Regions from separate parts of the Paenibacillus sp. TSM33 genome, predicted to be linked through region 1. Evidence: riboswitches for the same ligand, from Rfam matches in the RefSeq annotation. Region 1 holds a riboswitch; each other region holds the start of a gene.

Region 1 (7,598 bases):
AGTATAATGGCTGGTTGGGACGCGAAGTCGTAGATCATTATGTAAAATATGCCGAAACGGTATTTACACGTTATAAAGACAAAGTAAAATACTGGCTGACCTTTAACGAAATCAATGTCATGACCATGAGCCCGTTTACAGGCGGCGGTGTGGTTATTGACCGTGTAGAAAACAAGCAACAAGCGATATATCAAGCATTGCACCATCAATTTGTAGCAAGTGCATTGGCCACCAAACGGGGACATGAAATCATTCCGGGCGCTCAGATCGGCTGTATGCTGGCACGCATTGAAAGCTACCCACATACGTGTAACCCAGAGGATATCCTGAAAGCACAGCATGAAAATCAAATGAACCTGTTCTTTACGGATGTGCATGCACGTGGGGAATATCCCAACTATATGAACCGTTATTTTGAAGAGAATAATATTGTGATCCAAACAGAATCCGGCGATGCCGAAATTTTGAAAAATAACACGGTCGATTTTATCTCATTTAGCTACTACATGACCTTGACCGTATCGGCAGGTCCAGAAGGAGAGAAGGCAGCGGGGAACCTGATTGGCGGTGTGAAAAATCCATATTTGCAGTCTTCCGACTGGGGATGGCAGATCGATCCGATCGGCCTGCGTGTTACACTAAATACGTTTTATGATCGGTATCAAAAGCCGCTGTTCATCGTAGAAAATGGCCTGGGTGCGTATGATAAGGTAGAAGAAGACGGCTCTGTGCATGACACATATCGCATTGATTACTTGCGTCAGCATATTGCCCAAATGAAGGAAGCGATTGCTGACGGTGTTGATCTAATTGGTTACACCAGCTGGGGTCCTATCGACCTTGTGAGCATGTCTACGTCCGAAATGTCCAAGCGCTACGGATTTATTTACGTTGATCTGGATGATGACGGTAACGGAACGCTTCAACGCTCCAAAAAGGACTCATTTAACTGGTATAAAAATGTGATAGCAACCAACGGTGAAGAATTGTAATTCCATATCGTTTTGACGGGTACAGCAGAGAAAATCCTCAGGATGCAATCTGCTGTACCCGCTTTTTGTATAGATACCCTATCGATTCTTTCAGAGGGCTTCACAAATTTTTCACTTGTAATAAACTGAAATTTTTCTGTATAATGAATAAAAATTTCATATGTCTGGTTGATGTTTGCGGGAGATGGAATGAAAGTTCCAACCGAAGGGGCAAAACTCTCAGGTGCTTAGGCTGATTTACAGCAACGAGCAGGGACCGTAAACGGACAGAACTCTGGAGAGACCCTTAATTGGGCGCCGAAGGTGCACCGCAGATCACATCTGCTTAAACTCTCAGGCAAAAGGACAGAGACGCGAATAACCTGTGACAGGGAGTGCCCTAGGCTTTTTATGAGCTTTTAGAGGTGAATCCTGCACAAGATGGTTGTATTTTTCGTGCCTTTAACCTCTCCAGGAGTCGAATCAACAGATTTGACTCTTTTTTGTTTTCTAATATGCTGGAGGAGCGGGTTGAAATGAATTTGGTACATGTGTTAGAAACGATTAGCAGTTGGATATGGGGGGCGCCTCTCATCATCCTTGTGATGGGAACGGGGTTATGGCTGACCATACGTCTAAAAATGTTGCAGGTATTCCGCCTGCCCCTGGCGATCAAGCTCATCGGTAAGGCACCGAACGAAGGTAGCGGGGATGTAAGCAGCTTTGCGGCTTTGAGTACGGCTCTGGCGGCTACCGTCGGTACAGGAAGTATTGTCGGTGTAGCAACAGCCATTAAGCTGGGCGGGCCAGGGGCCTTGTTCTGGATGGTCGTTGCAGCCTTTTTTGGGATGGCGACGAAATACGCAGAAGGTGTACTTGCGGTAAAATACCGGGTGAAGGATCGGAATGGACAATTCTCCGGCGGTCCGATGTATTATATTGAAAAAGGCCTTGGACGCCGTTTTAAACCATTGGCAATGTTGTTTGCTTTTTCGGGAATGCTGGTAGCGTTGTTCGGAATTGGAACATTTCCTCAGGTCAAGGCGATTGTATCTTCGACTGAAAATAGTTTTGGCGTTCCGCCGATTGTAACAGCATTGACTATTGCTGTCCTTACAGCTCTTGTGACCATTGGAGGACTCAAAAGCATTGCCAAGGTATCGACGAAGGTTGTTCCTTTTAAAACAGGACTATATGTACTGATTTGTATTATTGTACTGATTCGGTTTGCTGACCAGCTTCCTGCTGCCATCGCGCTTGTGCTTCATTCGGCATTTTCAACTACATCGGCAACGGGTGGATTTGCAGGAGCTACGATTATGCTGGCGATGCGCAGCGGGGTAGCCAGAGGTATTTTTGCCAATGAGGCTGGATTGGGCAGCGCACCGATTGCAGCCGCGGCTGCCAAAACCAAATGGCCTGCAGAACAAGGGCTGATTTCCATGACAGGCGTATTTATTGATACGATGGTTATTTGTGTGATGACCGGGTTGACGTTACTGGTTAGCGGGGTGTGGAGCGGGCCTACCGATGCAGGCTTGATGACTCAGCAAGCCTTTTCCAGTGCATTTCCGCTGGGAGCAGAGCTGCTCACCATCATCCTGATTATGTTCGCATTCACCACCATGCTCGGCTGGAACTATTACGGGGAACGCTGTGTTGAATACTTGCTTGGGGTTAAGTGGATCAAGCCTTATCGTTATTTGTTCATTGTACTGGTTGGCGGGGGCGCGTTCATTAAACTGGATGCGATTTGGCTGCTGGCGGATATTTTTAACGCAATGATGGCTTTTCCAAACCTAATTGCACTGCTCGGCTTGTCGGGAATTGTCGTTGCAGAAACCCGAACCTATATGAATTCTTTGTATCCTAATAAGGACAAGGGTATTCTTGCAGGTGCCAATGTAGGGGCGGCTATCCAAGTAGAAGAAAAAGGACAAACGGTGAATTCATAAATACTAAAAGGGAGTGTTCTCAGCCATCACAGGCTTGAGGACACTCCCTTTTAATTGTTATAACGATGCACGCAAAATAGCTAAAATATCTTCCTGTTTCAGCTTTTGATAATTACCGAAACCTCCGTGCTCCATTTCACGGGCCGCAATGCTTGCGATGTTTTCCAATTGTTCATCATTAATGTTGTAATCGGCCAGGGTAGAAGGGGCACCAAGACTTGTCCAGAACGCACTTAGACGGTCAATACCTTCCAAGGCAATTTCTCTGTCAGTTTTACCTACAGTGTCCAAGTCGAACATACTGAGCATCAGCCGCTTCATGCGTGCAGCATCCTGATCCACTGTATGTCTCATCCAGTTGGGAAACAGAATCGCTAGACCGCCAGCATGAGGAATATCATATACAGCAGATAGTGCATGTTCAATGGTATGCGAAGCCCAATCCCCGAAGTAGCCCATTTGCAGCGTACCGTTCAGGGCAATCGTCCCAGCATATAATATCGTTTCGCGATGCTCATAGTTGTGCAAATCCTCCAGCAGCTTAGGTGCCGTTTCAATCACATGGTAATCTCTTATCTTGACTAGCCCATTAAATATCTGACTTGGCCATGTAAGCTATTTGAAATGACGATTAACCATTATACAAGAAAAGAATAAGGGGAATCAAGTGAAGCTAATCTTTGATCGCTCCAGCGGCAAGATCGGAAATAAATTGGCGGCTGATGAAAAGAAACAAAATAATAAGCGGGAGTACAGCCAGCAGGGTGCCAGCAATGACCATCGCATAGTCCGTATTGTAAATCCCGTTCAATTGAGACAATGCAATCTGGAGTGTGAATTTGCGCTCATCCGTTAAAACGATTAACGGCCATAAGTAATCATTCCAAGTTCCTATAAAGGTAAATGCGCCGAGAAAAGCGAACGCAGGGCGTAAAATTGGCAGTGCTACATTCCAGTACAGCCGAAAAAAGCTGCACCCGTCCATACGTCCCGCATCCAGCAGCTCCTTGGGAATGGATTCTTCTGCATACTGGCGAATCCAGAAAATGCCGAAGGCATTTACCATACCCGGGATGATGAGCGCTTTGAACGTACCTACCCATCCAAAGGAAGCCATCATGACAAAGGAGGGAACGAGCGAAAGTTGTGAAGGGACCATCATTGTTCCTAGCAGAATGACGAATAGCACCTTTTTGCCCGGAAAATCAAACTTTGCGAATGCAAAACCGGCCAGTGAATCAAAAAACAGCACCAATATGGTAACAGAAGTGGCTACAAAAAGGGTATTAAAAAAGGCGCCGGTAAAATCAATCTGCTGCAGTACTCTCGTGATGTTATCCAGGAAGTGGCTGCCGAACCACAATTGTGGCGGAAAATGATAGATGTCTGAGGTCGTACGGGTTGCCATAACAATCAGCCAGTAAAATGGAAACATCGACAGGATGATACCTACCAACAGCCCGGCATATAAAACAATGGATCTTGCACGTGTCTGCATCATGTGGTAAAGCTCCTTCCATCGTTATTTTTTACCTTGAACGAGTTTCCAATTGATGATGGAGAATAGAGCAATAATGAGAAACATGCCCCATCCGACAGCAGCGCCATATCCAAAATAGTTGTTAATGAACGACTCGCGGTACAGGTATAAAACGATGGTCATGCCACTTGCCCCGGCACCGCCGTCATTACCGACCAGGACCTGTGGCTCGGTGAACAGCTGCATGCCACCGATGGTGGACGTAATGACCGTAAACAAAATGACTGGGCGCAGCATGGGAATGGTGATGCGGAAAAAAGCTTGCGCTCCGGTTGCCCCGTCTATTTTGGCGGCCTCATACAGCACATGTGGGATACTCTGGAGCCCAGCCAGATAGATAATGGCGTTGTAGCCCATCCATCTCCAGACGACCATGGAAGAAATGGCGATTTGGATACCCCATGGCACATTCAGCCATTGGATCATAGGTAGTCCCAAGAGCTGCAAAAGGTAGTTGAGAAAGCCAAAATTGTTGGCAAATAAGGCGCCAAAGATGATGGCCACAGCAACAATAGATGTCACATTGGGCAGGAAGAATCCAACTCGCCATAAGGTGCGCATTTTCACAAAAGGGGCATAAAGCAGAAAGGCAACAATGAGTGCTAGAAATAGCATTGGAATCGTGGCGTACACCCAGATCACAAACGTATTACCTACAGCCTGCCAAAATTCGTTGTCTGTCACAAGGTAACGAAAGTTGCCCCAGCCGTTGTAGGTCATGTCTCCGATCCCGTCCCATTTGTGAAACGCCAGGTACAATGAAAAGCCAATCGGAAACAAGCCAAAGATGCCAAACAGCAAATAAAATGGAGAGATCGCAGCATAAACGGCCCGGTGCTTCCAGATTTCTCTCAGCATATTGTCCACACGCCTTTTTTGAAGTTTTGTTTTTTACCGCTGTAATTCCCGTTCAATTCGTTGCATTGTTTCCGTCCATAATGAGTCGGGATCGGCATTTTGTTTGGCCACATTGGCAAGACGACGGGTCACAATGCCGTGGATGACAGGATAGCGCTCGCCGAAATAGCTATTTTTCACATGACGTGCGGAGGCGGCAAAAATGAGGCCAGTGGCCTGACCACCAAAGAAGGATTCGGGTGTCTTCATCACGGGATCGTCATAGACGCCGGGAGTGGATGGGAACAGCCCGATTTTATGGTAGGCTTCCAGTTGGTGTTCCGGGTTTTGCAGCCAGGTCAGAACTTTAAAGGCTTCTTTGGGGTGTTGGCTGGATTTGAGGATAGAGATGAAAGACCCTCCCAGATTGCCGTCTCCTCCAGGAGCCCGGGCGACTCTCCATTTGCCCGCTGTATCCGGTGCGGCTTCTGTGAGAACTTGCTTCATCCAGATTGCCCCTACGAACGAGGCGATTTTACCGTTATTGACCGAAGCGTTCCATTCAGGAGTCCAGCCATCCGCATTGGCGAGCAGATGCTTCCTGTGGAAATCCACCGCGGTTTTCCAGCCTAGGCGGATGTCAGGAGATTGATTGCCGATATAACTTCCATCCGGCTTGAAGTACAGGTTTGTATGTTGAGCGAGCACTTGATTGTAAACGTTTACAATATTATCGGCTAAAAACGAACGGGTTCCGAATTTCTGCTGAAGTTGTTCTCCGGCTGCCATGTAATCATCCCATGTGCGGATCGAGGCACTGACTCGCTCAGGATCACTAGGCAAGCCTGCCTGTTCAAACAGGTCGCTACGATAGAAGAGGGCGGTAGGCCCAGTATCCATGGGAAATGCAATCATTTTACCTTCAGGGGTGATGCCCTGATTCCATTTCCATTCCAAATATTGATCTTTCAGGCGGTCTGCTCCGAGTTCCCTTAAATCATAAAAACGATCTGCACTGGGGAACAGCTCCACCATCCAGTCGTTCAGAGCTACGATATCCGGTTCACCGGAACGAGCTGCGAGCGTTGTCTTCAGTTTGGCTTTAAAGTCACCGCCTATTTTTTGAGTTTTTAATTCAATGTTGGGAAACTGTTTTTCGGCCTGGGCGAGCAACTCATCGTCAATAGAACGGTTCCAGTACCATAATGTAAGCGTTATCTTTTTGTTGTTTGACAAATTAGCTTCAGATGATTGACCTTTAGAGGACAGGGACCCACTACAACCACTAATCATAGTGAGAAAAGCAAGACATAATACCAGCCATCGTACTGTCTTCACATCATTTCCCTCCTTGCTGTCTGAATAATCTGCCTGCTAAACAAGTTGTAAATGGTTTAGCTCCATCATATGAAGCTATTACCCATTTATGTGCATTGCCTTAACCAAAAACAAAAAATTTGAAACATTTATCCATAAAAAAAAGCACGTGCGTCTGTTATAGGAAGATCGCACGTGTTTAAGTCAGGGGTTTAGCTCATAACATTAATCGTTGTATCTCATCTTTCAGAGTTTCGGACCGAGTTCCGAAAATAACCTGCAGGGTACCGTTCCCAAGCCTGATGATTCCCGACGCTCCGAGCTGCTTAAGAGCTTGATCGTTAACCGCTTTGTCGTCCTTGACAACAAGACGCAGCCGAGTGATGCAGGCATCAATGCTTTGAATATTGTCTGAACCGCCGAGATAGCTTAGGACTTTGCTTGCCTGACTGGGCTGAGTGCCAGATGAGGCGCTTGCCTTTCCAACGGGTACGGATTCATTCGCCTCAGACAGAAGATTGTCATCTATATCATCTTCGCGCCCGGGAGTCTTCAGATTGAATCTGAGGATGATGAAGCGGAACAGAAAATAATAGATGAGGGCGAAGACAAGCCCAATCGGGATCATTCGCAATGGATGGGTGGAGAGCTTCATATTGACCAGATAGTCAATGAGTCCTGCTGAAAAGGAAAAGCCGAGTTTGACATCCAGTAGGTATACGACTAGGCCGCTCAGACCTGTTAGCAGAGCATGAACGCCGTAAAGCAGAGGTGCAATGAACATAAAAGAAAATTCGAGGGGTTCGGTAATTCCGGTCAGGAACGACGCTAGTGCAGAGCCGATAAAGATGGAAGCGATAGCTTTACGTTTTTCCGGCTTGGCCGTATGGATGAATGCAAGAGCCGCCGCCGGCAGAGCGAACATCATAATGGGGAAGAAGCCGGACATGAACATCCCCGCCGATGTATCGCCTGCGA
Region 2 (7,598 bases), on a different contig from region 1:
CTTTTTTGCTTCGATGAAAGGGAAGTATGATAATCGAGGGTTTCCTCGATCTGCTTACCAATGCACATTAACGGGTTAAGTGCTGTCAGCGGGTCCTGAAAGATCATGCCAATGCCCGCCCCGCGGATTTTATTCATTTGCCCTGAGGAGAGACGAATCAAATCCGTGCCTTTAAAAAGAACCTTTCCTTCGACACGTGTCCGCTCCATGTCATGCAGTTGTGGGATCGAAAGCGCCAGCGCGCTTTTGCCACAACCGGATTCTCCGACTACAGCCAGCACTTCATTGGGATTGACCGTCAGATCCAGATGGTCGACTGCGGGGTGATATTGATCGTTGATGCGAAAAGATACGGATAATCCTTTAATCTCCAACACAGGCTCGATATTCAATGCGCGCGCTTCCTCCATTCTCCATGGTCTTGTCCTGCTTATTCTCACCATGTTTGATGTTAAAACCTTCCACAAACATTACATACCGTTTTTGTCGGAATAATTTGAATACATCCTATCACCAGTATATGGATATATCAATTAAGATTATGCTATCAACATCATTTAAAAAATCAATGATCCAGCAGTGGTGCGACCTTCTTGGCACAAAATGTAATCAAATAACCAACCACAGGTTAATTTTCATCACAAAAAAGCCGTTTGATCCCCTACAAAGGATCAAACGGCTAACTAGCACCCAACAATTCACACTGAATTTTTTACATTTATTACGAAGCCGCTCCATAGGAACCCGACTTGAACGTTTTTGGATCGTACCATTTGTAGCCTGCTGCTGGAGCAGACCAAGGCTCTGGTTGCGGTTCCGTGGAAGCCGCTGGCTCCTCAAACGGCAGAAGCTTCGTCGGTTGATCCAGCGTTAAGCCTGCCACATCGGATAATTTGGTGTAATCCTGCTTCCATGCAAGCCATTGGACCGTTTGCACCAGGAAGGTGGCATCGTCCACTTCCTTGAACCCATCATATGTCTTTTTCGACTGTCCGTTTTCCTCACGTGCATATTTCGGTGTTGCATCTTCTACAGGGGAAGAATCACCGATAAATGCTGCCTTGCCCTGACCCACCTTGGAAATCGCAGCATAAGGGCCTTCCGCACGGCCCCCGCCGTTATAGACACCTTGGTCTACAGCATTGCCCCATTTCTTCGTACCTGTAGGGATATAGGCAATTCCTTTGGCTTTGGTAGGATCAATAATAGCCAGCGTAGATCCGGCATGCATAGCAATCGAGCGTACACCCTTGGTAATACCGAAGGATTGATCTGCGGCTACAATGTCCGTAGCATTCACATCGCCAAGCGCATTATAACGGAAACGAACACCAAAGTTGGTTGCCAGCCAATCGGAGCTAGTTAACCCTTGCATCGCTGGTGATGCTGCTTCTTCTGCAGTCATGCCTTTTGCCGGATTCGTATAGGCTCCACGACGGTAGCCATTCATAACCTCGGAGGAATCCCAACGGTTTTTGTTACGGTCTGCATTATAGTGATCGGAGATGAAGAAGACACTTCCCCCGTTATTCACATATTGCAGCAGGGCAGCCTGCTCAGATGCCTTAAAGGCAACATTCGCCTCACCAATGATGAACACATCATATTGGCGCAGCTTATCATAGGTTATGGCCTGTTCTCCATAAGTAAAAGGAATAGGGCGATTCAATTGGTCCACTGTAAAGCCTACATTACGCAGTCCATTGGAAAAATCAGAGAAGGCGCCCTCAATGACCCAATCTGCTGCCCCAGCTGTCTGGGCGTGCGTATTATCGAACAGCACCTTTTTACCTTTGCCGTCCGGCAACGTCGAGCCAGGTTGACTTGGATTGCCAGGATTAGGTTCACCCGGCTCGCTTCCATTCACCAGTTCCACAGCGCTCGGGCTTTTTACTCCACCAAAATTATTGTAGGCGCCAAGCGTACCTGTCACACGAATTTTGCTGCCAATCAGCTCAGGATGGCCTGTTAGCCCAAATTGCCCTCTGTACGCTGATGTCAGCTGTACATTTAATAGATTAGACGTGCTACGTTCACTGGCCTGGTCGGCAATCAGTACGTTAAAATCATTTGCAAACGGAGCAGAAAAATTAGCCGTTTTCGATCCGGTAGCATGTCCGACGATGTAGCCTTCCACCGTCACTGTACCTCCACTGCCTTGGCGCTGAAGTGCTTCGTCTACCGTCAATGCTCCCTCTGCCTTGACCTGACCGAATGGAACGAAGATCCCAATCAGCAGCGATACGATCGCTGCCAGATGCAGCACCCCTTTCAAGCGTGAACCTGTGAACCGCAAGCCTTTTACCATACGTCAATATCCCTCCTATAATTCCATAAATGTACTTGTCCTCTATCAGATTAGCTGTCAATCTTCTAATTCCTTCCTGATTTCATCCATAATTATGTAAATTTTAATCTTTGTTATCGAAAAATCGCCTGTTTATGTAAAATTTAATCCCTGCGATTGACACCGAGCACGGCATACATTACGCTAAGAAATATATGTAGAACGGTATACGCGAATGAAGATGACGGGAGAGTCTGTCCAGGGGCTTACACGCTGGCGGCACCGAAGGAGCAAGACGCCAGCACCCGGCTGGCGGATAATCTCTCAGGTCCATGTATCGTCATCTGACGCAACTCTGGAGAGAGCGCAAGCCACCCAAGGGGTAAGGCGGTAAGAACACCGCACGAAACTCTCAGGTAACGAGGACAGAGATAAGGGAAACTTCCTTATCCTGTCCTTTTTTGCGCTCACATTGTACGTCAGCATTAGGAACCGTCATAGCCGCGCACAAACGCGGAAATACCATATACTATGGTACTAGAACATACAGGGGGTCACACCATGCGTTTCAAAGATGTATTTTCCATTATCGGTCCGGCCATGACCGGACCTTCCAGTTCACACACCGCAGGCGCGGTGCGGCTTGCACGCGTTGCCCGTCACTGGCTCGGGTCGCAGCCTGACCGCGCCCGCATGACATTGTACGGCTCCTTCGCTGACACATACAAAGGACACGGTACAGACCTGGCGCTCATCGCAGGACTGCTTAATTACGATACGGACGACCATCGAATTCCAGATGCCGAGCAATGGGCGGAGCAGGCAGGAATGGACGTGGAATTTGCCGTCAGCGGCCTACCCGCGCCCCATCCGAACACCGTCCGTTTTGAGCTGTGGAAGGGTGAGGATCAGCGCACATTGCTGGGCTCCTCCATTGGCGGCGGCAGCATCCATGTCCAGCAGCTCAATGAATTCCGAGTCAACCTGACCGGGGAACTGTCTACGTTAGTGCTCCTTCACTCGGATAAACCCGGTACATTAGGTGCGGTGACTTCAGCACTCGGCGCTGCCGACATTAACATTGCCTATATGCATGTGGATCGCAAAGGCCGGGATGGTGAAGCACTTACAGCCATCGAAACGGACAGTCCTCCTACGGCTGAACTGATCGCAAAACTACGATCCTTACCACATATGTACGAAATTAAAATGATTAATTTGAAAAAAGGAGCTGAATCTGATGCGATTTAGCCATCTGCATGAAATCAGCGCCATATGCGCGGAGGAATCCACCACGATTGGCCGCCTGATGATTCAAGAGCAGGTACAAGAGACGAATACAACGGAAGAAGAAATCTTCCGCCAAATGTCTGAATATTATGAAGTCATGAAGGAGGCCGTTCATCGTGGTCAGACGCAAGACACCGTATCCCGCAGCGGATTAACGGGCGGCGACGGCAAGCGTCTGGCCGAGTATCTGCGGACAGGGGAAACCTGCTCCGGCGACGCCTCCGCACTCGCCATGGCTTATGCGCTCTCCGTGTCGGAGGTTAATGCGTCCATGGGGCGTATTGTGGCTACGCCCACTGCTGGCTCTTGTGGAGTCATCCCCGGTGTGTTCATTAGTGCGCAGGAGCGGTTCGGCTGGGATGATGAGCATATGGTGCACGGCTTGTTCGCAGCCGGAGCCATTGGCTACGTCATCGCCAATAATTCCTTCATTTCCGGCGCGGAGGGAGGCTGTCAGGCTGAGATTGGCTCAGCCATCGGGATGGCCGCTGGCGCGATGGTCGAGCTACGCGGCGGCACACCTGAGCAGGCCGTTCACGCCGTAGGCCTAGCGCTCAAGAACACGCTCGGTCTAATTTGCGACCCCGTCGCCGGACTCGTCGAGATTCCATGCATCGTGCGCAACGGACTGGGAGCCGTGACCGCACTTGCCGCAGCGGATATGGCTTTGGCAGGCGTGCGCAGCGCCATTCCGTCTGACGAAGTCATTGACGTAATGCTTGAAGTCGGCAGCGCAATGCCATCAAAGCACCGCGAGACCGCCAAAGGCGGCTTGGCCCAGACACCCACTGGCAAGCGTTTGACCGAATCACTGACACGCAACACACGGGCCAAGAAGCATAAGTCGTAGCTTCTAAGCTTTAAAAAATAAAAGAGCAAGCATGTCGTCTCTAGACGTATGCTTGCTCTTTTTCTTTTCAGTCGATTACAGATTACTGAACGGTCACCTGTACCTTCGTCATTTTACCTGCATATTTCACGGTAATTACAGCTTTGCCCTTGCCCTGTGCTTTAATGTTACCGTCTTTGACCGTCGCAACAATAATTCTGGATGAGGACCAGACAGCCGGCTTGGAAACATCTTTTTCCGACTCATCCTTATACGTGGCTGTAGCTGTAACCTTAGCCAACTGCCCTGCCTTCAAAGTCAAGGCGACTTCGTCCGTTTGTAAGTATTTAAGCGTATCAACATCAACAGGCACGCTGATCACTTTCCCACCGAACTTCGCCTGAATGTTAGCTTTACCGTAGCTGACCGCGGTAACCTGACCCTTTTTGACGGTGGCTACCTTATAATTGGAGGTTTTCCATTCAGCTTGAGTTGTAACATCCTTTTCTTTACCATCACTGGATTTAACCACAATCGCAATCGTTTTTTGATCCCCGGATTTCAGTGATAATGCAATGGCATCCGCTTCAATCTTTTGCGCTACGTCTACTTCTACCGTAAATGTAATGGTTTGCTTGCCATATGAAGCAGTGATCGTTGCCTTACCGCTAGCATTCGCTTTGATCAAACCCTCGCTAACTTCAACTACTTTTACATTGCTAGTAGTCCAAGTGGCGTCCTTGGTTACGTCTGTTTTTGTACCGCCACTCTTAACGCCTGTTACTTTCAGTTGCTTCGTTTCCTGAGCGCCGAGTGCAATTACGCGCGAGTCTGTTTCCAGACGATCTACAAGGCCCACTTGTACGTTTATCGTCAGTTTTTTGCCGTTATAGGTCGCTGTAATAACCGCTTTACCGGCTGCTTTACCCGTAATCGTTCCTTTGGACACAGAAGCAATATCTTCCGCGCTTGAAGCCCACTCCGCATCCTGTGTTACGTCTTCCTTGCGCCCATCCGCATAAGTAGCCGTCAGAGTCGCAGTATAATCCTCATTAATATCAATCGTCGCCGTTTTGGAGGACAAAGACAGATCACCAGGTACATTTACAGATACCGTAGCTGTGGCTGTTTTGCCGCCATAAGAAGCTGTGATCGTAGCCTCACCTGTTTTATAACCTGTGACTTCCCCCGCGCTGACAAAAGCGATATCTTCATTGCTGGACTTCCACTCTGCCTTACTTGTGATATCTTCTTCCGTACCTGTCACGTACGTTGCAGTCAGCTTGAGCTTCTTGGATTCCTTGGCGTTCAAGCTCAGCTTGTCCTCGCTCAAATCCAGAAATCTAGAGGTTTCGACATCTGTCTTGATCGAAACTGTCTTATCTCCATACTTAGCAGTCACTGTAGCTGAACCCGCTCCAATGGCCATAATGGTTCCTTTATTCACTGTTGCAATTTTTTCATCGCTTGATGTCCAAGTAGCTTTATCTGTGATATCTGTTACCGTTCCATCCGGGTACACAGCAGATACCTGTATTTTTTTTGATCCATCCAAACGGAGAAAAATGTTGGTTTCGCTGGCTTTCAGCTTATTCGTCTGATCCACATCCACCGCAATCGTAGCGGACATCGTGCCATATTTACCTATAATTGTCGCCTTCCCTGTGCTATAGCCGGTAATAGTGCCTTTCAGAACATCTGCCACGGCTGTATTGCTGGAGCTCCACTCGGCAGACTCTGTAACATCCTGAGTCGATCCATCTGGGAACATGGCTGTCAATTTAACCTTCTCCGTATCTTTCAACAAAAGAGAAACCTCTGATGTACTGGCATCCAGCCGTTTAACCTGCTCCACCTGTACAGCAATCGTTACGTTCTGTTGTCCATAAACAGCCTTAATATTAGCTGAACCTGCTCCCTGAGCAGTAACTAATCCGTTGACTACAGTCGCTACCTTCTGATTATCCGAAGTCCAGGCCGCATCACCTGAAACCTGAGCTGTTGTATTATCACTGTAAGTCGCTGTCAGATCAATCTGTCCTGTACCGCTTGAACGCAAGTTCAGGCTTTGTACATTGGATGTCAGCGCCTTAACCTTTTTCGTTACATGTACCTGAACTGACTGTACCTTCTCCTTATAGGTCGCAATCACAGTGGCTTCCCCTTCAGCTTTGGCTGAAACTGTACCATTATACACTGTAGCAATAGATGTATTATCACTTTTCCAATCTGTGCTGACGGTTACATTCGAGGTTGTCCCATCGCTATAAACAGCCGTTGCCGTCAACGCAGCTGTATCCCCCTGTTGCAAAGTTACCTCGTTAGACGAAAGGACGATCTTGGAAAGCACTGCTTCTGCTGCAGATGCAAACCCTGCATATGATGTAAAACTTGAAATCAGGATGACCAACGCCAGAAAACCGGACCATCTATTCTTCAAAATCTAATTCCCTCCCATTTCAAAGCTAAAAATTAAGGATTTCGTAAAATCCCTACACCTACGTTTTATGTCGTCATATGGAAAAGAATAGTTTAGACTTTAAAGAAAATTTGGTCCTTATTAACTAGAATCGGTATTACCAAAGATCAAATCGTTAAATATACCCTCACTTTTACAAGCAGCTATAAGCTGCTGCACGAATTCTCAAATGGTGGTACTCTTCCATATTGGGATCGAGCTGATGCATATAAACGACAGAGAACTTTTCGCTCGGATCTATAGAAACCCAAGTGCCTGCCATTCCCGTCCAGCCAAATTCTCCAATCGAGCTGTTTGCATGCCCAGCTGCTTTATCCATTAACGTACGCACGCCCAGTCCATAGCCATAACCTGTATGGTATGAATTGGTGAAATCCGTTAGTTGGGCTGTACTCAGATGATTTGAGCGCATTAAATCAATGGTTTTTCTCCCCAATAGCTCCACACCGTTTATCGTGCCGCCATTTGACATCATTTGTGAAAAGGTGAGGTAATCCTTGACTGTCGAATATAAACCTGCGCCCCCACCTTCATATATAGCATCTGGCTGATGATATTCATCCAGGAAACCTTCAATTTTTTTAAGTTTTCCGGCGTCTGTCCGTTGATACATGGAGGCCATCCGCGATTCAATATCTCCACAATAACGGTAACCTGTGTTGTTCATTCCAAGTGGATCAAAAATTTCATCCTTCAAAAATTGTCCTACCGAT
Region 3 (7,598 bases), on a different contig from region 1:
CATCGGATCAACCAGCTGTGCAAAACCCTCGTTCGGGAACCACCCAGTCGGAATAAAAAGTGCTGTAATTAATCCCCATGCGATAAAGGCTCCCATATTGGGCATAACCATACCGCTGAGAAAACGGCCAAAACGCTGAACGGCGACACGGGCACCACCGTTTGAACTGGACTTTGTGTCCACTGTGCTCATATCCATATCCTCCTTGTGAGTAAATAGCATCACTACCTTTTCTTAAAATTCATACTAAATGACAGCGCTATCTTCATCAACGAAATGAAAACGTACTTTCGTCATGAACATTGATGACAACATTTAAATTTAAAGTAACGACAAGGCATTATACCTGCATAATTCTTCTTAATATGACCGATATCAATAGAAATTAGTCGAAAAAACAGTGCTGTACATCTGTGCAATTGTATAGAGGAGTTCTCCTCTAAATCTGATTGAGTTACGTAAATACGTCTTCTAAAAGACAACAAAAAAATAGCCGCCATGTCAGAACATAGCGACTATTTTATACACAAAGCGAGCGGACTAACGATGCTCTTATTCAAATCAATATCCATATAAAAATTTAGAATAAAGCGCTAATATTTCATCCTGTATTGCTCATTATTGCTCATCCAAAATCAACTGCTCGTACTGATCTGCAGACAGCAGCTTGCCCACAGCTTCCTCGACATCATTGCCTATCTCTACTTCGATCATCCATCCCTTCTCATAGGGAGATTCATTCACCAGCTCCGGTGTGCTTTCCAGAGCTTCATTCACTTTCAATACAGTTCCCGCCACCGGAGCAAAAAGATCGGATACAGTCTTCACCGATTCAATTGTACCAATCTCTGCCCCCTGTTTAATCGTTGCTCCCGCCTCAGGTAATTCCACAAAAACAATATCACCCAGTTGATGCTGTGCAAAGTCTGTAATGCCGATCCGCAACGTCCCGTCCGCTGTGCGCTGAACCCACTCATGTTCGTCTGTATACCAAAGTTCCTGTTTCACTTCACTCATCTTGCTTTCCCCTCACTTCCACATGAATAAAATGTTTTTAATCACCTGTATTAGACAGGTTAAGATTATGACAACAAGAACACTCATGTCAATAATACTAACAAAAATACTTCATGTTATCTCGTATAGCATAGAATATTAAAAAATGATAACTTGTAACAAACGCTTACATATCCTTATTTATACATTAAATGTTTTTTGGATTGTTTTATATGACATTTTTATTGACATTTTGAATGAATTTGCGTATTAATGGGTTATAGCAAATGCTTTTGGAAATACCCCGACAACTGCAAACGCGGATGAACGCGGAGGGAGAGACTACCAAAAAGATTCGCATAGCCGTTGTCGCTTGTGAGACAGTTGTGCACGCGAATCGGATCAAGTTGTTATCTGCAAAACCGGGTAACGTACCGTTGATCCAAAAGGTAGCGCCGAAGGAGTAAACTTGCATTGCAGGTGAATCTCTCAGGCAAAAGGACCTCTGCCGGACGCATCTCTGGAGAGCATTCGCGATTAGAGCGGATCACCCAAGAGGAAACCTGGTTCATACCGGGGTAACTTTCTGGTATCAAGGACAGAGCTGAAAGAAGAGTATGGACTGCCGTCTATACGTTTCTTTCAGCCTGTCTTTTTTGTTTAGCCGATTACACTGGATAGGAGTGAAAAAATGTCTAATTTGCGAAGAACACCATTATTTTCGTCCTACGGGACGCAGCCCGGGGTTCGTTGTATTGACTTTGGCGGGTGGGAGCTTCCCGTTCAGTTTAGCGGCATCCAAAAGGAGCATGAGGCCGTCCGGCAACGTGCGGGTTTATTCGATGTCTCGCACATGGGCGAGTTTTTGGTTGAGGGCAAAGAAGCCGAGGCTTTTTTGCAACAGGTAACCACAAATGATGTCAGCCAGTTGGAACCGGGCCAGGCACAATATTCACTCCTGTGTTACCCCGATGGAGGCATAGTGGACGACTTGCTTGTATACTGCAAAGGACCCGAGCGCTATATGCTCGTTGTGAATGCCTCCAACATCGACAAAGATTGGGATTGGCTCATGCGCCACGTACCTACATCGGTTCATCTGGAGAATGTATCTGATGCGATAGCATTGCTGGCATTACAAGGACCGGAAGCAGCACGTATTGCCGCAGCCGTGACAAATGCAGATATTACGAATCTGGCATCTTTCCGATTCCATGAGAACGTGCAATTGTTCGGAGCAAAAGCGCTCGTCTCCCGAACCGGATATACCGGCGAAGACGGTTTTGAATTTTATATACCTGCTGAGGAAGCACCCGCCGTGTGGGATGGTTTGCTTCGTTGCGGTGAATCGTATGGGCTAATTCCCGCTGGGCTTGGTGCTCGCGATACACTGCGGTTTGAGGCACGGCTGCCGCTGTACGGACAGGAGTTATCTGCCACGATTTCACCGCTTGAGGCTGGTTTAGGTTTCTTCGTCAAGCTGAATAAAGGAGATTTTATCGGCAGGGAAGCACTGCAACGCCAGAAAGAACAAGGAATTCCTCGCAAGCTGATCGGGCTGGAAATGATTGACCGCGGTATCCCGCGCGCTCATTATCCAGTCTTCGCGGAGGGCCAACATATCGGTGAGGTCACAACGGGGACTCAATCGCCCACCTTGAAGCGCAATCTGGGGCTGGCCCTGGTGGACAGTCGTTTTAGCACCCTATCTACACCGCTGGAGGTCGAAATTCGTGGTAAACGCCTGCGTGCGGAAGTGGTCCCAGCCCCCTTTTATAAACGGTCACGCTGATCTTAATCCTCATCACTCTAAAAAAGCGATCATGTCTGATATATACTTCTTGATTTTGAATTCACGACTATTGATGAACTAATCTTCAATTTTAAACTTTGCTTTTCCGAAAGGAGCCAGAATCTATGAAGCAGCATCGCTATCTCCCTATGACCGAACAAGATCAAACCGAAATGCTGCGTGTGGTGGGCGTATCATCCATTGATGATTTATTCAGTGACATTCCAGAGGCTATTCGATACCAAGGAGAACTCCCTCTTTCCTCTCGGCTTGACGAAAGAGCCTTAACTCGCCACATGGCCGAGCTGGCCAGACACAACGCCAATACAGACACACATACCAGCTTTCTTGGTGCAGGTATTTATGATCATCATATTCCGTCCGTCATTCAGCACATCACCTCACGTTCCGAATTTTACACAGCCTACACCCCCTATCAGCCGGAAGTAAGCCAAGGCGAGCTGCAAGCCATTTTTGAATTCCAGTCATATATTTGCGAATTGACAGGCATGGCAGTAGCTAATGCCAGCATGTACGATGGAGCGACAGCTCTAGCGGAAGCGGGCTCACTGGCCGCCGCAGCCACGCGCCGTAAACAGCTTATCGTATCAAGGTCTGTCCATCCAGAGGCACGCCAGGTATTGGCAGCCTATGCGCGCGGATTGGACTTGGACATCGTGGAGATCGGCTGTTCGGACGGCGTAACGGATGTCGATGCGCTTGCCGCGGCCGTATCGGAACAGACGGCGGCTGTTTTGATCCAAAGCCCCAACTTTTTTGGAGCCGTAGAAAATCTGAAGCCGATGGCTGACCTCATCCATGCACACCAAGGGCTTATGGTTGTCAGTGCCAACCCATTGGCACTTGGCTTGCTGGAGGCGCCCGGCAAGCAGGGCGCGGATATTGTTGTAGGAGACGCGCAGCCGCTTGGGATCTCGTCCTCTCTCGGTGGTCCAACCTGCGGTTACTTTGCCGTTTCTCAGGCACATATGCGTCGTATCCCTGGGCGTATCGTAGGCCAAACCACAGACCGTAACGGCAAACGCGGCTTCGTGCTGACCTTGCAAGCGCGGGAACAGCATATCCGCCGCGAAAAGGCTACTTCTAACATTTGTTCCAACCAAGCGTTGCTTGCTTTATCTGCATCTGTGTACTTGTCTGTCATGGGTAAACAGGGTATCCAGGAAGTAGCCGAGCTAAATTTGCATAAAAGCCGCTATGCATTAGAACAATTGCTGAGCTTGAAAGGCGTAACTGCCTCATTTCACGCACCGACCTTTAACGAGTTTGCCCTTAGGCTGCCTGAAGGTACGGATGTGAGCAAACTTCAGGACAATCTGCTAGCTGCTGGATTTATCGCAGGCTATGATTTGGGCCGGGACTATCCGGAACTTGCGGGTCACATGCTGATTGCCGTGACGGAGCAAAGAACCAAAGAAGAGATTGACCAATTTGTACACACCTTGGAGGGATTGCTATGACACACACCGGACCCGATCAGAAACAAGAGCTGTTGAAGGAGCACGATCAAGCGCTCATTTTTGAATTGAGCCGTCCGGGTCGCATCGCTTATTCCCTTCCCGGGTGCGACGTTCCTCGTCGCCCGGTGGCAGAGCTTTTGCCGGATTATGCGCTGCGCAGCGAACCTGCGGCATTACCCGAGGTATACGAAGTAGATGTTATTCGCCATTATACCGCCCTGTCCCAGCGCAATTTTGGCGTCGACAACGGATTTTATCCGCTCGGCTCCTGTACGATGAAATACAATCCGAAGGTGAATGAGGATGTCGCCCGTTACGCAGGCTTCGCTAAAATTCATCCATATCAGCCGGAGAATAGCATCCAGGGGGCTATGGAGCTGCTACATACGCTCCAAAACGATCTGGCTGCGTTGACCGGGATGGATGCCGTCACACTCCAGCCCGCTGCTGGCGCCCATGGCGAATGGACCGGGCTGATGATGATTCGCTCGTACCACGAGAGCCGTGGTGAGCGACGTACCAAGGTGCTCGTGCCGGATTCCTCGCACGGTACGAATCCCGCCAGTGCAACCGTCGCGGGCTTCGAAACAATCACCCTTCCCTCCACCCCTGAGGGGCTGGTGGATCTGGACGCGCTCCGCCAAGCCGTAGGCAACGACACCGCTGCGCTCATGCTGACCAATCCGAACACGCTGGGCTTGTTCGAGAAACAAATTACTGACATTGCCGCGATCGTGCATGACGCAGGTGGTCTGCTCTACTATGACGGGGCAAACTCCAACGCCATCATGGGGATTACCCGCCCCGGGGACATGGGCTTCGATGTGGTGCATCTCAATTTGCACAAAACAATGAGTACCCCGCACGGTGGAGGCGGCCCTGGCGCTGGACCCGTAGGCGTAAAGCAGCGGCTGATTCCCTATTTGCCCAAGCCGTTTGTCGTACGTGATCCGCTGGGTGTATACCGCTGGGATCGGGAGCAGGGAGATTCTATTGGGCGAGTCAAAGCCTTTTACGGTAACTTCGGTATTCTCGTCCGTGCCTACGCCTATATTCGCAGCTACGGTCCTGATGGCTTGAAGCGAGTGTCCGAATGTGCTGTACTTAATGCCAACTACATGATGCATCGACTGGCTCCGCATTTTGACCTGCCTTACCCTGGGCATTGCAAACACGAATTTGTCATGTCAGGGCGAGGCTTGAAGAAATTTGGAGTGCGCACGCTGGATGTAGCCAAACGCTTGCTTGATTTCGGTTACCATCCGCCTACCATTTACTTTCCGCTAAATGTAGAGGAATGCATCATGATCGAGCCGACGGAAACAGAAAGCAAAGAGACACTCGATGCTTTTGTCGACACCATGATTCATATTGCGCGCGAAGCCGAGGAGAACCCTGAGATGGTAATCAATGCACCCTATACCACTCCAGTCACACGCCTGGATGAAACCACTGCAGCCCGTAAGCCTGTGCTGAATTGCACATGTAGTTAAGGTTAAATTCAAACACAACCATCCAAAGCATACAAAAAAGCCGGTATCTGTTGAGATACCGGCTGCTGTATGTATACAGCAATTTTTGTTGGAAAAAGATATAACCCTTGAAAATGTGATACCCTTCCTTATGCCTCGATGCTTTGAACCAATTCAACAACCTGTTCAGCTGTTTGCATATCCAGAGCTTTTGCCGCCAATTTCTCCATGTCTGCACGGGACAACTTAGAGATTTGACTACGTGCTGGCAGAATGGAAGTTGCGCTCATGCTGAACTCATCCAGTCCCAGACCCAGCAGCAACGGAATTGCTGTTGTGTCTCCTGCCATTTCACCACACATACCAACCCAACGTCCTTCACGGTGGGCGGCATCAATAACCATTTTCACCAGACGCAAAATGGATGGATTATATGGTTGATACAGGTAAGAAACCCGCTCGTTCATACGATCCGCTGCCATTGTGTATTGAATCAGATCGTTAGTACCAATACTGAAGAAATCCACTTCTTTTGCGAATTGGTCAGCCAATACCGCTGTAGAAGGAATTTCTACCATGATGCCCAGCTGAATTTCTTCAGATACGGATACACCCTCGGCTACCAACTTTTCTTTTTCCTCCAACAAAACAGCTTTAGCTTCACGGAATTCGTTCAGCGTAGCAATCATTGGGAACATAATGCGCAGGTTACCGTGCACACTTGCACGCAACAAAGCACGCAATTGAGTGCGGAAAATATCCTGGCGATCCAGACACAGACGAATAGCACGGAATCCGAGGAATGGATTCATTTCTTTCGGCAGATCCAGATAAGGAAGTTCTTTATCTCCACCGATGTCCAAAGTCCGGACTACAACCGGTTTGCCTTCCATTCTTTCCAGAACCGTTTTGTAAGCTGTATATTGTACTTCTTCGGATGGAAGCTTGTCGCGTCCCATGTACAAGAACTCTGTCCGGTACAAGCCAACGCCTTCACCACCGTTATCCAAGACACCAGCTACATCGTTAGGCGTGCCAATATTGGCTGCCAGTTCGACATGAACACCATCAACGGAAACCGTAGCTTCACCACGCAGCTTACGCCACTCTTCGCGTTGCTTGTCATATGCCACTTGTTTAGCGCGGTATTCTGCAACGATTTCTTCGGTAGGATTCACGAATACGTGACCATCCAGACCATCGACGATAATCAAATCGCCGCTTTTAGCTTGAGACAATATATTTTTTGTTCCTACAACAGCAGGAATTTCTAATGAACGAGCCATAATAGCCGAGTGCGAAGTGCGTCCGCCGATATTTGTTGCAAAGCCTTTAACAAATTCACGATTCAGCTGAGCTGTGTCTGAAGGTGTCAAATCTTCTGCAAGTACAATCGTTTCTTCGGCAATTTCTGCAGGGCTGACAAAATGAACACCAAGCAGGTGATTAAGCACCCGTTTGGTTACATCACGCATGTCCGATGCGCGTTCTTGCAAATATGCACTTTTCATGTTTTCAAACATGGAAACAAACTGTGTAGCTACTTCATTCAAAGCATAGTCAGCATTGAGTTGCTCGTCTCTGATTTTAGCTTTAACCGGATCGATCAATTCAGGATCATTCAGGATCAGCAGGTGAGATGCAAAAATTTCTGCTTTTTTCTCACCCAGCTCACGAAGCGTTTTCTCCTTAATCGATTCCAATTCGGTTTGAGATTCTGCCAAAGCCGCATCCAATCTTGCGATTTCAGCTTCAACATCACCAACCGCGCGTCTCTCTACAGCGTAATTCGGATGCTCCAAGATAAACGCCCGGGCAATGGCTATGCCTGCCGAAGCGGCAATCCCGGAAATTTTA

What was found. A riboswitch is a leader RNA that binds a small molecule or an ion and turns the genes downstream of it on or off. The one in region 1 is predicted to bind glycine.
Region 2: another riboswitch for glycine. It lies ahead of sdaAB (L-serine ammonia-lyase, iron-sulfur-dependent subunit beta); the one in region 1 lies ahead of ACN6NF_RS19315 (alanine/glycine:cation symporter family protein).
Region 3: another riboswitch for glycine. It lies ahead of gcvT (glycine cleavage system aminomethyltransferase GcvT); the one in region 1 lies ahead of ACN6NF_RS19315 (alanine/glycine:cation symporter family protein).

The regions. Positions count from the first base shown of each region.
Region 1 covers NZ_JBLZXB010000018.1:63,822-71,419, reverse strand. Annotated here, with positions in the region: gene ACN6NF_RS19320 (glycoside hydrolase family 1 protein) at 1-992, shown strand, start outside; glycine riboswitch at 1,161-1,245, shown strand; glycine riboswitch at 1,257-1,351, shown strand; gene ACN6NF_RS19315 (alanine/glycine:cation symporter family protein) at 1,508-2,926, shown strand; partial or broken gene ACN6NF_RS19310 (NADH-dependent alcohol dehydrogenase) at 2,984-3,487, opposite strand; gene ACN6NF_RS19305 (carbohydrate ABC transporter permease) at 3,600-4,427, opposite strand; gene ACN6NF_RS19300 (carbohydrate ABC transporter permease) at 4,449-5,324, opposite strand; gene ACN6NF_RS19295 (ABC transporter substrate-binding protein) at 5,358-6,641, opposite strand; gene ACN6NF_RS19290 (PTS transporter subunit EIIC) at 6,838-7,598, opposite strand, start outside.
Region 2 covers NZ_JBLZXB010000005.1:11,695-19,292, reverse strand. Annotated here, with positions in the region: gene ACN6NF_RS01745 (ABC transporter ATP-binding protein) at 1-392, opposite strand, end outside; gene ACN6NF_RS01740 (DUF6359 domain-containing protein) at 722-2,308, opposite strand; glycine riboswitch at 2,523-2,637, shown strand; gene sdaAB (L-serine ammonia-lyase, iron-sulfur-dependent subunit beta) at 2,849-3,538, shown strand; gene sdaAA (L-serine ammonia-lyase, iron-sulfur-dependent, subunit alpha) at 3,528-4,427, shown strand; gene ACN6NF_RS01725 (Ig-like domain-containing protein) at 4,510-6,846, opposite strand; gene ACN6NF_RS01720 (serine hydrolase domain-containing protein) at 7,019-7,598, opposite strand, start outside.
Region 3 covers NZ_JBLZXB010000017.1:1,406,179-1,413,776, forward strand. Annotated here, with positions in the region: gene ACN6NF_RS18175 (PTS mannitol transporter subunit IIBC) at 1-192, opposite strand, end outside; gene gcvH (glycine cleavage system protein GcvH) at 619-1,017, opposite strand; glycine riboswitch at 1,410-1,511, shown strand; glycine riboswitch at 1,512-1,608, shown strand; gene gcvT (glycine cleavage system aminomethyltransferase GcvT) at 1,688-2,788, shown strand; gene gcvPA (aminomethyl-transferring glycine dehydrogenase subunit GcvPA) at 2,914-4,269, shown strand; gene gcvPB (aminomethyl-transferring glycine dehydrogenase subunit GcvPB) at 4,266-5,762, shown strand; gene ptsP (phosphoenolpyruvate--protein phosphotransferase) at 5,891-7,598, opposite strand, start outside; gene ACN6NF_RS18205 (HPr family phosphocarrier protein) at 7,596-7,598, opposite strand, start outside.